2 regions of the Anoxynatronum sibiricum genome follow, and region 2 is predicted to be linked to the other one. Evidence: a T-box and tRNA genes for the amino acid it is inferred to sense, from the RefSeq annotation. Region 2 holds a T-box; the other holds one or more tRNA genes.
The links. The T-box of region 2 lies ahead of serS (serine--tRNA ligase). A T-box ahead of a tRNA ligase gene usually reads a tRNA of that ligase, here a tRNA-Ser.
Positions count from the first base shown of each region.

Region 1: it encodes a tRNA-Ser, which carries the amino acid that the T-box ahead of serS (serine--tRNA ligase) is inferred to sense. The anticodon was not compared.

Region 1 is NZ_JBCITM010000005.1:119,319-127,384, reverse strand. It holds gene AAIG11_RS06760 (aminotransferase-like domain-containing protein) at 1-369, opposite strand, end outside; gene AAIG11_RS06755 (DUF951 domain-containing protein) at 366-587, opposite strand; gene AAIG11_RS06750 (mechanosensitive ion channel family protein) at 674-1,570, opposite strand; gene AAIG11_RS06745 (putative Se/S carrier protein) at 1,775-2,056, opposite strand; gene yedF (sulfurtransferase-like selenium metabolism protein YedF) at 2,111-2,719, opposite strand; gene AAIG11_RS06735 (bifunctional diguanylate cyclase/phosphodiesterase) at 3,113-5,482, shown strand; RNA gene ffs (signal recognition particle sRNA large type) at 5,614-5,878, opposite strand; tRNA gene AAIG11_RS06725 (tRNA-Ser) at 5,925-6,012, opposite strand; gene tadA (tRNA adenosine(34) deaminase TadA) at 6,256-6,816, opposite strand; gene AAIG11_RS06715 (glycosyltransferase) at 7,010-8,066, opposite strand, start outside.
Region 2 is NZ_JBCITM010000005.1:8,728-16,793, forward strand. It holds gene AAIG11_RS06250 (substrate-binding domain-containing protein) at 1-413, opposite strand, end outside; gene AAIG11_RS06255 (YcxB family protein) at 895-1,428, shown strand; gene serS (serine--tRNA ligase) at 1,594-2,874, opposite strand; T-box leader at 3,017-3,267, opposite strand; gene AAIG11_RS06265 (acyl-CoA thioesterase) at 3,493-3,912, opposite strand; gene AAIG11_RS06270 (UPF0182 family membrane protein) at 4,049-6,895, opposite strand; gene AAIG11_RS06275 (SigB/SigF/SigG family RNA polymerase sigma factor) at 7,241-8,047, opposite strand; gene AAIG11_RS06280 (ATP-binding protein) at 8,047-8,066, opposite strand, start outside.

The sequences.
Region 1 (8,066 bases), 110 kb from region 2:
GGGCCTTTCGGTGATGACGATGTCGCCTTCGTTGAGAAAGACTTTGCCGGCAAAATCCAGGCCCTGCTGAGAGCCACTGGTGATGAGTATGTTGTCGGCAGTGGCTTTCACACCGATGGCAGCCATGCGGGCGGCAATTTTTTCCCGCAGGGGACCGTAGCCTTCGGTGGCACTGTACTGGAGGGCCTGCATGCCCTGTTCTTCCAGCACTTTCACTCCCACCACCTTCATGGCTTCAACGGGGAACAGCTCTGGCGCCGGCAAGCCGCCGGCAAAAGAGATGATCTCCGGTCGTTCTGCCAACTTCAAGAGTTCCCGAATTTCAGAAGCCCGCAGGTTGTTCATGCGATCAGCGTATTGAATGTTCATGATGATTCCTCCTGTGATGGTTGTTGGGTTGGTGCATTGGGGCCCGGCGTCACCTGGCGAATCCGCTTTTCCAAATTAGGGCGGGGTATCCAGACTTCATGGCCGCACCCGTCGCACTTAATGCGAAAGTCGGCACCGGTGCGCAGAATGGTAAATTGTTTGCTGCCGCAGGGATGGGCTTTTTTCAATGTGACCCGGTCGCCAACAAACAGGTTCATGGGCATGGGGCTTCATTCCTTTCCTTGGGGTCTGGCCTGTCTTGCCTGTCTTGCCTGTCTTGCTTAGCTGGTTTAGCCTGCCGTTCTCACCGGTCTTGCTTTTCTTTATCGTTTCCCCGCTGATAGAGTACCCGGCGGGGGTAGGGAATTTCGATGCCTTCCCGGTCGAAGGCCAACTTAAAGGCTTTGCGCATTTCCCGCTCGATGGCCCATTGCTCCATGGGTTCGGTTTTGGCCAGCACAGAAAGCACCACCTCTGAATCTCCCAAATCGGTGACCCCCAGCACAATGGGGCCTTCCAGTATTTTTTCATGGGTGGTTGCCAGCTTTTCACTCTCGCTGCGAAGCACCTCCAGCGCTCGTTCAATATCTTCTTCGTAGGCAATGGAGATGTTCACCCAGGCACGCATTTTACCGTTGCTTTTGTTCACCACATGGTTGATGGCACCGTTGGGCACAATGTGGAGGTCGCCGTTGAAATCACGCACTTTGGTGACCCGCAGGGCCATTTCTTCCACAATGCCGCCAGAGCCGTCCACCTCAACGTAGTCTCCCACACTGAACTGATTCTCAAAAAGAATGAAAAATCCGGTGATCACGTCTCGCACCAGGTTTTGAGCGCCGAAGCCCAGGGCCAAGCCGCCCACACCGGCAGTGGCAATGAGGGCCCCCACCTGAACGCCGGCCATGTTGAGAATCGAAGTGCCGGCGATGAAATAGATGGTGTATTTGATGACGCTGGTCATGAGGCCCTCCAGGGTGTTCACCCGGGCTTCATCCACCTTGAATTTCAGATGCTGCCGGGAAGAGAAGATGCGCGACACGACAGCCTGCAGTACTCTAATGGCAATGCGGGTCAGCAGCAGGATGATCACCAGGCGTATGAAAAATCCCAGCAAACGGCCCACCACTTCTGTTTCGGTGATGAGTTGATAGGTGTGGATCAACTGTTGCCACAGGCTGGTGACTTCTGTTACTACCATAAAAGGACTCCTTTCGTCTTGCATGATTAAATGGCACTTCTTGATGTGTTTGATAACCCTGCAACAGGCTGCCGCATGTTGCATTGCTGGCTGATCTTTTATGCAGGGTTGTCATTATTGGCAAATCTTCTCTTGCTCGCAGGTGTTCATTCACTCGCATTTTTTCCAGCTTGCAGATGTTCACTTGTTCATTGGCGTTTCAATTCAGCAGTCTTCGTAGCATTGCCGCCAGGGGTTCTCTTTGTCCGCTTCTTTTCGATAGAGCCCCACCCATTCGATGCGATGATCGGCGAGCATCTGCCGCACCTGCTGCAGACGGACGATGTCATCCACGTTCAACAGCAGCGACAGTCCGCAGCTGGCAGTGATCTGGCGGGGGGTGGGTATCATCTGAAAAACAAGGCCTTCGACAGGCTTTTCTTTCAGACGGGATTCAGCGGCCATGGCGTGGTGCGTTGAATCAAATACCAACAGCCATTGATTCATGTGATTGCCTCCCGTGAAGTGTCTTTTGTCGGGTGTTGCCGGGTCGATATGGGTCTATAGCTGCAGTGTGTTTTTGGCTTTGTTCAAATGCTCCACAATGGTGTACATGTTGCTGATGCCGCCCACCATGAGCATGCTCTTCAGTTTGAAATAATCCAGGCAGGTGCCGCAGGAGAGAATCTCCACCCCTTTTTCTTCCAGCTTGCGCAGATTTTCAAGGGATTCGGAGCCGGCGCAGGTGAGCTTGACGCCACCGTTGACAAACACCAGGGTCTTGGGCATGGGCAGTACTTCGGTCAGGGTGTAGAGGTAGCCTTTCATAAGAATGCGGCCCAGCTCCTCCGAACCTTCTCCCATATAATCTTTGGAGATCATGACCACCAGATCACTTTTAGGAAGGCTCTCCGGTTCCATCTCCAGGTCAAGCACACGCATCTCCCGATACTTCAGTTCCTTAAAAATGTCAATGTAAAAATGACCCTGATTTTCTTTCACCGTATAGCGGTAGTCCATGCTTTTGGCAAACTTTTGAATGTTTTCTTTGGCCGTCTCATTGTCTACAATGGTGCGCACACTACCTTCTGACAGCGCATCCAGCGCTTTCTTGGTTTGAATCAGCGGCATGGGGCAGTTGAGCCCCCGGGCATCGATTTCTTTGTTCATCATTAATTCCTCCCAAAACCAGCCTTTTCTTCAGCTGTTCATTTCAGCTTCAAATCATTGCTGAATATCGTTTTGATCCTTCTGATTCCTGCTAATTGAAGGGTTCTATCAATACTATATCATAAATCCCATGGTTTGACAGGCTACTTTTCCCCTTCTGTTCCCATTCAGTTTTTTGGAATGGTGACGATAATACAAACATGTGATAAGATGATGACAGGTGTGTCCAAAATGTCTTTCTTTTCCATTTCTGCTTTTCATGATGAGCATGACCTGTTGATGTGAATGAATCGATTCATGTGAATGGGTCAATTTATATGAATCGATCCATTTATGTGAGTGAGTCGATTCGTGTGACCGCCTTAATTCCTGTTGAAAAGAAGTGATTCTTTCATGCGCAGCATCAAAATAAAAATTCTATTTTTGAGTCTGACCATCATCCTGGCGGCATCTGCCATTTTAGGTGCTTCCAGTTACCAGGCCAATACCCATGTGCTTGAAAGGGAAGCCGAGGCGTCGCTGGAACTGCTGGCCCTGGAAAGCGCCGAGAAGCTCTCCCTGATGATCCAGCTGCAACTGAAGGGGCTTGAAGAGCTGGCGGCCCGGGAACGGGTGCGCAGCATGGACTGGACCCGTCAGATGGATGCTCTTTTGCCGGAGCTGGAGCGCCAGGGCTTTCTGGCACTGGCGGTGGTGAACAGCGATGGAATTGCCCATTACATTGACGGCTACACCCTCCCCCTGGGTGACAGACCCTATATTCAGCAAGCCCTGGCTGGCCAGACCACCGTCTCTGAAGTGCTTGTCAGCCGCGTCACTGGTCAACCCGTGGTGATGCTGGCCACGCCCATTGAAACTTCTGACAAATCTCCCGCCGCCCTCATTGCCCGCATGGATGGCACCTGGTTAACAGACCTGGTGGCTCAAATTCAGTACCGGGATAACGGCGTTGCCTGTCTCATCAATTACGAGGGCACCATTCTGGCACATCGACAGCACCCTGAATGGGCCCTGACACTCGCCACCCTTGATACCATTCGGGAAGAATCCCCCCATTTTGAAAGCTTCACTTCTTTTGTTTCTCAGACCCTTCAAACGCAACAACCGGGAATTGGCAGCTACGCTGCTAACGCAACCCAAATGCATATGGGGTTTGCGCCGGTGGCCGGCACCGACTGGATGCTTTATGTGGGTGCGACCCACACCAGTATCATGGCAGGCATCGCTGCTTTTCATGAGCAGTTCTTCACCACCCTGCTGCTGGTAATGCTGGGCGGCATACTGGCTTCACTATTGCTGGCCCGTCATTTCTCCCACCCCATTATTGAACTGGAGCGGCTTTTTACCCAGGCCTCAGCCGGCGACCTCACGGTGCGCGCCACCCCCCACACCCGGGATGAAATTGGCCGGGCGGGCCATACCTTCAACGTGATGATGGACCGGCTGGCAGATCTCACCTATTATGATCCCGTCACCGGCCTCGCCAATCAACGGGTGCTCCACCAGGATTTCAGGGAGTTAACCGAGCCTTTCAAAGATGAAGAAAACGTCCCTTTACTCCCGTTGCTGTTGGTGGCCGCCGATAATTTCAAACGAATCAACGAACGTTTCGGTTACCGGGAAGGCAACCAGCTCTTGCGCATGGCCGGCCACCGGCTGCAAATCTATTCTGGCGACCACTGCCGCCTTTACCGGGGTCAGAGTGATGAGTTTATTCTCATCTGTCATTCTTACCAGGGTTTAGCAGAGGCTGAAAAAGCCGCGTATGTGCTCCTTCAAAAACTCCAGGAGCCCTATGAACTGGCCAGCGAGAAAGTGTCTATCACCTTTAGTGCCGGGCTTGCCACTTTCCCCCTGCAAGGGGAAACACTGGATGAGCTTCTGAAAAATGCGGGTTTTGCCAAGAATTTGGCAAAAGAGAAGGGCTCTGGCCGCCTGCAAGTGTTCGATATTGCCATTCAGCAGCAGGTATTGTCTTCCCGCATTTTTGAAGAAGAAATGTCGCTGGCGCTGGATCGCAAAGAATTTTTGCTGGAATATCAGCCTCTGGTGGATTTGAAAACCGGCAACATTCACACGGTTGAGGCTCTTATCCGCTGGCAGCACCCTGTAAAAGGAAGGCTGGCCCCCGATCTGTTCATTCCTGCAGCCGAAAACACAGGGCTTATCAACCGCCTGGGAAAATGGGCACTGTTGGAGGCCTGTCGGCAAAACCGGCAGTGGATGGACCAGGGGCTGCGCCCGGTGGTAATGGCCGTGAACATTTCTGCCAGACAGTTTGAATCTCCCGACTTTGTTTCCTATGTGCGTCAGGCTCTGAACGAGTCTGGGCTGCCGCCGGCGCTTCTGGAACTGGAAGTAACAGAAAGTGCCGTGATTCAACAGGTGGAAGAGAACATCATTCGCCTGAACACCCTCCGTTCCATGGGCATTCGCATTTCGCTGGACGATTTTGGCACCGGTTATTCTTCTCTCAGCTATGTGGTGCGCCTGCCCATTGACACGCTGAAGATTGACCGATCTTTTGTGAGCATTCTCACCAGCAGCCGCCAGGCCCACACGGTGGTCTCCACCATTATTTCCATGGGTCACTCTCTCGGGCTGACCCTGGTGGCAGAAGGTATTGAAACCCTGCAACAGTTGGCCATGGTTCAAGAGGCCTCCTGCCAGCTGGGCCAGGGCTACCACTTCAGCCCGCCGCTTCCGGCTGCTAAAATGGAAATGCTGCTGCGCCAGGGAACACTGAAGCCCAAGCTGTCGTAGCCCCTTTCATTTTCAGACGCCTATACAAAGTGATACCTATATACGAAAACGGAGAGCCTGCCGGCTCTCCGTTTATTGTTGTATTCATATACACGATGAAGGTGATGATGTCATGATAAGCAAATATAGAGCTGTGCACCCCACTCTGACCATGCCTCACAGCCGGTACTCCGGTCGCCGGCTCAGACCAGGCTGACCCGCAACACACGAAAGGGATCACTTACCGCTGCTTCCTTCCGGATCTGACGGGGTTCATGAGCTTCCGTTGCACGGGACCCAGTCCTCATCACCACGTGCCGGAGGCAGCGCCACAAGCACAGGGCCTCGGCGGGGAATTCGATCCTGCTATAGCGGATTGCAGGCAACAGGGCACCGCTACCTCCCCATCTAGCACAGCAACTCTTATGACTTGGTTAGCCGGGAAAATCCCGGAAAAATAAAATGGCGGAGAGAGCGGGACTCGAACCCGCGGGGCCGTGAAGCCTTACACGCTTTCCAGGCGTGCCCCTTAGCCACTCGGACACCTCTCCGCGACAGTTTCAGTGCTGCTGGTTTTGTCAAATTGTCTCCAGCCGCACAATCTATTATATAGAAAGTCACCGCATTTGGCAAGGCATTTTTTCTTTCTTCCCCAGCGCCTGCATCACCCGGTGATCGCCTTCCATCAGACAGCCGCGCTTTTCTTCCAACAAACTTGTTACTTCAACCTGACTCATTACTTCAATTTGAAACCTGACTCATTACTTCAACCTGAGGTATTGCGTCAAACAGCCCTAAACAGAACCATCTATTTGGGATTTCTTTTTTTTCCGAAGGGTTTTGAAGAAGCGGCTGATCACAGCTTTACACGCTTCTTCCAACACACCGGAGACCAACGTCGCCTGATGATTAAACCGCTCGTCCTGCAAAAAGTTGATCAGGGAACCACAGGCTCCCGCCTTGGGATCAGCGGCACCAAAAACCACCCGGTCGATGCGGGCCTGAAGAATGGCTCCGGCGCACATGGGGCAGGGTTCGATGGTGACATACAGGGTGCTGTCTGTCAATCGCCAGCCCCCTGCGGCGGCACAGGCCTGCTGAATGGCCAGCAGCTCTGCATGGGCGGTGGCACATTTTCCTGTTTCCCGCAGGTTATGGGCCCGAGCGATCACCTCTCCCCGGCGTACCACCACTGCCCCAATGGGAACTTCTCCCAGCTTCGCTGCCTTTTCTGCCTCTTCCAATGCCATTTTCATATAGGTTTCATCGGATGGGTTTGCTTTGACCGTTGTCTCCACTTCGTCAGCTCTTTCAGAGACTGCTTCTTCCATCACCCGGGGTTGATTCTGATCCATGGCGCCATGCCTCCCTATGGGTCTGATTGCTTATGGATAAAGCCTTTGCAGTGATCTATCGCTTTTTAATCACTATTCCCTATCAACTATCAACTGCAGTAACAGTATATCATGAGACGCCATCCACCCAAAGGTGCCTGCCGGTCCACCGCTGCTTCATCTAAGGAATGGGTGCCTGTAACAAATAGGTCGCCTATGTGCCAAAGCACCGTTTCACCACTTCTCTGCAGGCATATGCAGGCCCACGCTGGTGAAGTTCCTGTTGCCAATGGCAAACTTTCTGACGGGTTTCCATGGCCAGCGCATGGTTGAGGGCAGCTGTCAGATCTTCGGATGTAAAAGTATTGGGCACCAGCACCTGAGCCACTCCCATGGCTTCAGCATCGGCGGCAATATGAAACTGATCGCTGGAAAAGGGGAGCATCACCATGGGCTTGCCAAAATAGAGACTTTCAACAAAGGTGTTGCAACCACCGTGATGAATCACCAGATCCACCTGAGAATACAGGGCGGTTTGAGGCAAAAAGGCTTCCACCATCGTTCGGTCATCTGCCAGAGATACCAGCAGGGGCAGGCTGTCTCCCGCCGCCAACAGGATGTGACTTTGGGGAAAGGCCTGGCGGATTCCCCTGACACAGCGGCGCAGCACGTCTTCCCGCCGGGAGAGAAAGGTACCGAAGGATAGAAGTATGCGGGGCCGGCCCTTGCCACGCTCCCAGCGGGCCAGCTTTTTTTCCCATTCCAGCGGCAGGGGTTGAGGTTTGAAACAGTAGCCGGCATGGATACTCTGGCGATTCTCCACAGACTGTCCTCCCACGAGAGGGTATTGATAGACCACTGCCAGGGGTGAGGTTTCGGCGAAGGCATTGGTCACTGTCTCCTGTGAACCGTGGCGGTTCAGCATCTCCTGAAACCGTTCAGTAAAGAGAGTGCGGGCCTCTGTGGCTGTCGCTTCCACCATGGCCATTTGTTGCGGGTCTGGGTGAAAGCTGGCGGGCCATCTCACCGGCACCCCAAAAAGCCCTTCGGCCGAAGGAATGCTGAAGGGGTGGGGCGGGCAGAAAGTGATGAAGGGCAGCTTGAGACACTTCATGGCCAGGGTGGCTCCGTAGGAAAGCTGGTCCACTACCCACAGGGTTGGTGAATGATGCCGGTTCAGCACGTTTACCTGACGAATCAGCCCTTCCGGGTCTGCCAGCATGTCTGCCTGCCGGTGGCGGCTCTGGACCAGCAAAGTGGCCTCCGGCCCT
Region 2 (8,066 bases):
TCGTGGGCATGGCCCACGGTGATCAGCCCGTCAATTTCATGGTCATACCTTTCCAGCACCGCTGTCAGTTCATGTCCCTGCACATTCATCGTGTTGTAATAGGGTATTTCGATGACCTGCAGGTTATAATCCTGAAGCTCCTCCATACAGTCCCGAAACCCCTGCCAGACATAGGTGTAGTAATACCGGTTCTGCTCTGTGGAGCCGGGAAAAGCCGCCACAATTCGCAGGGTTTTCCGCTTAAGAGAAGACGCCACATAGTTGGGGCGATAGCCAAACTCCCGAGCTGTCTCCAGTATTCGCTCCCGCAGTTCATCCCCTACGCCCGGCTTGCCGTTTAAGGCACGGTGTACGGTTCCTGAAGAAACGCCCATGTTTGCTGCAATGTCTTTGATGGTGACTCGTTTGACCATTCGTTTCACCGCTTCACGTTTACTAAAACGTTTTCTTAACGTTCTGGCCTTATTTTAATATGCCTTTTTCCGCCTGTCAATCACTTTTTCTCAGAAAAGCAAAATAATGTTTAAAGAGTGGGAATTTTTCGTGATCACTTATTTCTCTTTTGCTTCTATGAATCCAGTATTTTCAAGCGCTCTATCCTTTTAAGCTTTTATGTTTGCGTATTCGCTGTTCTTTCGGCAAGAATAGCAGCAGTGGTTTTGACTGAATTGCATGAATGATTAATCTATTCAACGCTTCTTTTACTAAAACGTTTTAACCTCTTTTCTCCCTGTTGTCCCTGTGGTATAGTGAAAGCGTCATGACCTTTGTTCCAAGTCTTCTCAGCACTTTGCTCATGGATTTTACAAATCAGCAAGCAATGCCTGAAGCTGCTTTTAACTTTGTCGCTGGTCATGGCTGGCTGATTTTGGATATGTGACAGGAGGATTTTCGATGGAAAAGCCCATTGTGGTACGTACCACTGTGAATGCCCAGATTTTCCGTGATTTTAGCCATTTTAACGCTTTTCAGATGAACCACCGGGGATTGATGCTGCTTTTCTTTCCTGTTTTTCTCATCATTCTGGGTGTGGTTCATTTGAGTACCGGCAGCCGTCTTTTTTTCTATGCGTACTGCGGCGCCGGCCTTTTGCTTCCTCTGGCGTACCTGATCTTTTACCGGGTATCTCTGAACCGTCAAATTCGCCTTCACCACCTGGAAATGCCCCGGGTAGCCTATACGGTGACCCTTGGGCAAAAAGATGTGAAGGTGACCAGCGAAACAGAAATTACCACCTTTCAGTGGCATCAGGTATACCGGGTATTTCACCTGGAGCAGGTGTCTTACTTGTATTTGACCAAAGCCCGGGCCTTTATTCTGCCCCATGGCGATTTGCAGCAGGGAACCCCTGAGGCGCTATTCAAACTGGTGGGCGAGCAGGTGCCCCCCATTCGGGTTAAGCACAAACGCCGTCAACCAAAGGGATAGTATCCGGTGCCTGTCTTTTCACCATTCCTGTCAGATTGATTCAAAAAAAGCAGTGACTGCCGCCTGTTCTAAGCGGTGTCACTGCTTTTTTGTCCGTTATGATGTGTCATGCCTGGTTGCCTTTACTGCGTGATTGTATGTGTCCGTGATTGCGTGATTGACCAGCTATTTCACGGCTATTCGCTCAACGCCGCCCATGTACCCCCGAAGCACTTCTGGAATCACCACACTGCCATCAGGCTGCTGGAAGTTTTCCAGAATCGCCGCCAGGGTGCGGCCCACTGCCAGGCCAGAACCATTGAGGGTATGAAGAAATGTGACCTTTCCACCTTCTTTGGGGCGATAGCGAATGTTGGCCCGCCGCGCCTGAAAGTCTTCAAAGTTACTGCAGGAGGAGATCTCCACATACCGATTGTAGCTGGGCATCCACACTTCCACATCGTACTTAAAGGCAGCGGTGAAGCCCAGGTCACCCGTGGAGATTTTCACCACCCGATAAGGAATTCCCAGCTGTTTCAACACTTCCTCCGCATTGGCGGTGAGACTTTCCAGCTCTGCATAAGAGGTTTCAGGGGTGGTGAATTTCACCATTTCCACCTTGTTGAACTGATGCTGGCGAATGAGCCCCCGGGTGTCACGACCGGCAGACCCGGCTTCTGAACGGAAACAGGGGGTATAGGCGGCGTAGCAGAGGGGCAGGGATTCTTCGGGAATGATTTCGTCCCGGTGGATGTTGGTCACCGGCACTTCTGCCGTGGGCACCAGAAAATAGTCTTTTTGAGGCACCCGGAAGGTGTCCTCTTCAAATTTGGGCAGCTGGCCGGTGCCGGTCATGCTCTGGCGATTCACCATAAAGGGAGGCATCAGCTCCTGGTAGCCGTGACGTTCGGTGTGAAGGTCCAGCATGAAGTTGATGAGAGCCCGTTCCAGTCTGGCTCCCAGCCCTTTATAGAGCACAAAACGGGCTCCGGTGACTTTGGCTGCCCGCTCAAAATCTAAGAGATCAAGCTCTGTTCCCAAGTCCCAATGGGCTTTGGCTTCATATTCAAAGGTGAGAGGCGTTCCCCAGCGGCGCACTTCCACATTGTCGTCATCTGTCTCTCCCTGAGGAACATCGGGATGGGGCACATTGGGAATACGCAGCATCATCTCATAAAGGTCGCTGTCCACCTGGGCCACGTCGCCGTCTAGCTCTTTGATACGGGCAGAAAGGTCTTTCATTTTTGCCATGATTTCGGTGGTGTCTTCCCCCTCTTTTTTCAGGCGGGGAATTTCCCGGGAAACTGCATTTTGTTCACTTTTCATCTGCTCCACTTCCTGAAGCAGGCTGCGCCGTTTTTCATCCAGCGCCACTACGGCATCCAGATCCACCTCTGCTTCTCCCCGACGTTCCATGGCTGCTTTAATGGTTTCCAGTTCATTGCGAATGCGTTTCAGATCCAACATCTCAATTCCTCCTCATCTTTATTTAGCTCTTTTTCTTTTTTGTCTTCTCTTTTCATTCTAACTTCATTCTTTTCTTTTTTGCCTCCGGCATTTCTTCTCTTTTTTTCTTTTTTTATCGTACAAAAAAACCTTCATCCCCGGTGAAAGGGACGAAGGTTCATACTCCGCGTTGCCACCCTGATTGACTGTTTCACATGAAACAATCCACTCAACAGACGGGATAACGGCTGTCTGGGCCGGCGGCGCTTGGCGGCCATCGATTGACACAAGTGTCTTCTACGGCTGTTCACGCAACAGTTCCGAACTGGATTCGACTGAATGCACCACCGTCTTCCACCACCGACGGCTCTCTGAAGGTTTCTCACAGTCTACTGGGTTCTTCTTCACTTTTTCATATGTTTTTTTCATTGCTCTTCATTTGCTTTTGTCTTCTCAATTCACCAGCATGCTCAGCCGTACCTTTGATCAAGTTATTGTATCACAGCTATCTTCACTTGACAACCTGTTCGGCTTCCGTTTGTACGACTTTCGTTTTTCTGCAGGTCCATCCCTGCCGATGGTTCCACGATTTTGCTGTTTCGGCTGTTTCAGTTGATTTGGCTGTTTCGACTGTTTTGGCTATTTCAGTTCTTTTGCCTGCGCCACAATTTCAGCTTCTTTTGCGTCAACCACTTCTGGCGTGGTCAATCCGTGGGGCACTTTGTTTCCCGCTTCATCAACGCTGACAAAGGTGATGAACCCATCCACCAGAAGATCGTTGGTTTTTTCATCCACCACACTGGCGTAGACGGTGATGCTGGTACGACCGGTGAGCACCACTTTGCTGTCAATGAGAATAATACTGCCATTACGCACCGGTTTGAAAAAACGGAAGCCGTGAACTTTAAGGCACACAATGCCTTCTGGTTTTCCGTACTGGCTGGCTGCCGCCACAAAAGATGCTTCCACAAACCATTCTGCCATTCTGCCGGCAAAAAGAGTGCCGTGATGGTTCAAATCTTCACTTTTCACCAAATGGTGAATCAGATGACTTTTCATAAGGGTTCCTCCTTCGATTTTCATTATTCGTTGGTTATTCTCACTGTATACCCATTTTCTGGATATCTATTAATGATTTTTAATGAAAATCGTCGAAGAATTGGGTTAGGTTGGTGCTGGTCGGTACATGAAGTTTCTATTCTTGTGATTGTGCTTCCAGGGCATTTAAAATTTGTTCCAATCGTGCCAGGGCTTCCCCATAGGCGGCCCAATCTCCCTCCTGGGAGGCCTGCTGGGCGTTTTCGAAGGTGCTGTTGGCAGCTTGAATTAGGATTTCTGTAGAAGCTTCTGACAAATCAGCCGGCAACGTTATTTCCGGTGATGGCGTGTCGCCAGGTGCGCCTGGGGCAGCAGGGGTTTCTTCCGGTGCCGAGGGCTGATCATCTGGTGATGAAGGCGTTCCCGTGCCACTTTCTGGAATGGTGGGTGTCCCGGCCCCAAAGAGGCGGGTCAGGGCTTCTTCAAGAGTGCTTTCCATGACAATGTCGTCTCCAAAGGCAGCGATGACCTGCTTCACCTCTGGCGGGCTGTCGGAATTGGAAGCCTGGATGTACAGGGGCTCAATGTAGAGGAAGGAGTTGTTCATGGGAATCACCAACAGGTTCCCCCGAATCACCTGAGAGCCACCTTCTCCCCACAGGGTGAGGCTCTGTGAGATAACTTCATTCTGATCAATACGGGCCTCTATCTGCATGGGTCCGTAAATGTTTTGGTCTTTGGGCAGCTGGTAAAGCACCAGTTCACCATAATGCTCCCCGTCGTTTCGGGCCATGAGAAGGGCAATCATGTTGTTCAGCCGGTTGGGGGTGTAGGGAACGGATAGCACGAACTCCTCCCTGTTTTCTCCCGGCATTTTGAAAATCATGTACTGAGACTCCACATTTTGAGACTGACCGGCATAGCGCTCCTGGGCAATGTTCCACAGGTCTTCGTCCAGATAGAACACAGAGGGGTTGGCCATGTGGTAACGCTCATAAACGATGGTTTGCAGATCAAAGAGCTCCTGAGGATAACGAATGTGTTTGTGTAAGCCTTCCGGCAGGGCTTCCAGAGGCTGGAACAGGCCGGGAAAAATATTGGCATAGGTTTGAATCACCGGATCTTGCACATCGGCAATATAGAAGTTGACGTCGCCTTCATAGGCATCCACCATGACCTTCACCGAATTACGCATGTAATTGTAGTCTCCCCGCAGGCGGCTGTTGTAATCCTGGTTCAGGTAGGGGGTGGCGTAGGGATACTTGTCATGAATGGTAAAGGCGTCGATGATCCAGACTAACCGTCCCTCATGGATCACCAGATAAGGGTCTTCATCATACAACAGGAAGGGGGCAATTTTTCTCACCCGTTCTTCAATGTTTCTGTCAAAAATGATGCGGCTCTCGCCGGAAATACTGCCGGAAACAAACAGCCGGGCACTCCGTTCCCGCAGGGCGTAAAGCAGACGGTTGAAGCCATTCAAGGGAATACCGGCGGTTCCTTCATACATGGTTTCTGCATTGTCTTCCCCCATGGGGTAGTCAAACTCCATTTCGCCGGTGTTCACCACAATGTAATGATTGGTAAGTTCTCCAAAATAGATCTCCGGCCGGGTGATCTCCAGATCAGTGGTGCTTACGGGGGGAATGTTGCGAATAAACAGCTCTGGCTGCCCCTGAGGGGTGATGGCATTCACCGGTGACACCACTGCGCCATAACCATGGGTGTATTTCAGATGCATGTTCAGCCAGGTTTTGGCGGATTCGCTGATGCGTTCCATGTTCAGTTCCCTGGCGGCAGTAAACACCTGTCGGTATTCGCCGTCAATGTGGTAGCGGTCAATGTCCACGTCTGTGAACTGGTAATAGGGGCGAATGGCCTGCAGCTGGTTGTAGCTGAGGAGGGCTGGCCGGTAGTCATTGATACGGATGTTTTTCACTGTTTCCGGGTTGGCTTCCAGGTCTTCCCGGGTGAGGTTATAGTCAATGTCAAATTTTTCTTCCCGCACATTGTCTAATCCATAGGCCATGCGGGTGTATGCGATGTTTTGATTAATATAGGGCGTCTCCCGGGCCAGCACATTGGGTTCCACCACAAAACGCTCCACTCCGGCAGAGGCAATGCCTCCCACCACTGTCACCAGCACCAGCAGCACCGGGCCTGCCACCATCAGCTTGTATTTGCGGCCATAAAATCCCACCAGCAGCAATACGCCGCCGGCAAAACTCACCAGGGCTTTGATGCGGTACAGGGGCAGACCCACGGCCATATCAGTATAGCCGGCGCCATAAATGGCCCCCTGTGGAGAGTAGAGGAGCTGGTAAATACTGAGTAGATACCGAAGGGTGAGGATGGCAAAAAAAATCACACCCAGGGTTACCATCTGGCGGGTGGCAAAAGCCAAAAACCGTTTCATCGTGTCTTTCCAGGGATTGGTCCCTTCTTCCACCTGAATCAGGGTGGGCCGGCGGGCAGCCAGCATGAACAAATAGAAAAAGAAAGTAACCACCACCACGGTGAAAATCAATGAAATCAGTGTGTCCAGTCCTTGCATCAAGAGGGGCCAGGTGAAGAAATAATAGGCGATGTCTTTTCCAAAAACCGGGTCTTCCACGCCAAAGGGAACCTGATGGCGAAACTCCAGAATCTGCCACCAGAAACGTCCCACGGTGTTCATGGCTGTATAAAGGCCCAGCACCACCGCCGGCAGCAGCAGCCATCGGTTGATTTGCTTGTCTGACAGGGTTACTTGGGTGGCACCGGTCTGTTTCTCGTACCTTTTCTTGAGTACCCGAAAATATGCATAAAAGAGAATGCCTGCCACAATAAACACAGGGATCCCCAACGTCATCTGAGTACGCAGCCGGGTGAGAAACACGCCGGTGTATCCCAAATCGGCAAACCACTGGTATTCGGTGATGAAATGGACCAGCTGGCTGGTGAAAAGCAGCACCACCACCACCAGGGCCGCCACCCCTCCCAGTATTTTTCGAATGCGGTTCATTTGAAAAACTCCCTTCTCTGATCATCCGCTGAAATGACTGGATGAACACCTTTTTCTGAGTGATTTCTCACTGAGCTCCCTTGATCTAATCGTTCTGATCAACGTCACCCCTGTTTTCGATTTCATTGATTCATTTCGCTTGTTCTCATCATCATTTACACTTTATCACATCAACATGAACTGTTGATGAAATGGTGTTGCTAAACAAGACGTTCTTTTCCCGTAAATGTTTTCTTTCAATCCTCCCGGATTTCTCCCGGATTTGAAGCGCTGCTATCTATTAATGCCTGAAGATGACCGGTGATGACTGAAGAAAAGGCACCGGGCATTTTCTGCCGGGTGCCTTTATTGCATGGTCCGTTTAAATTCTTTCTTGAATTTTTCGATGATTTTCTTTTCCATTCGGGAAACCGTCATCTGTGATACATTCAGAGACATGGCCACCTGCATCTGGGTCTGGTTTTCGAAGAAGCGGTCTTTCAGCACCTTGCGCTCCACCTGATTCAATTTTTCCATGGCCTGCAGAATGAAATCCCGGTTTTCAATGAAGTCAAACATTTTGTCGGTTTCACCGATGAGATCCATGAACTGAATGTCTTTGTCTTCCCCTTCGTTGTCGTAGGTGAGGTCAAGAGACTTGGGGGTGTATACCTGGTTGGCTTCCATGGCTTCGATGATTTCTTCCTCAGAGCAATTCAGGTACTCGGCGATATCTTTTATTTTGGGGGTTCGCTGTAACTGTTGTTGTAGAATACTTTTGGTGGTATTGATTTTTTTCGACAGTTCTTGAATGCGCCGGGGTACCCGGATGGACCAGCCTTTGTCACGAAAGTACTTTTTGATTTCACCGATGATGGTGGGAGTGGCAAAACTGGAAAACTCATAGCCCCGGTCAACATCAAAGCGCTCGATGGCATAGATCAGGCCGAGGGAAGCCACCTGGTAGATGTCTTCGTAATCGATGCCTTTGTTGATATACTTTCTGGAGAGTATTTCGGCGATAAACAGGTAGCGCCTTACCAGTTCATTTCGGATTTTCACATCCCGGTTTTCCCGGTAGACCAGGAACAGTTCTTTATCATTCAGTGTGTCAAGGGAAAGATGGCGGCCCGGGTCTGACGGAGAGTGATTGGCGGTGGATGGTGTCGTCATCAGGCTTCCTCCCTTAGAT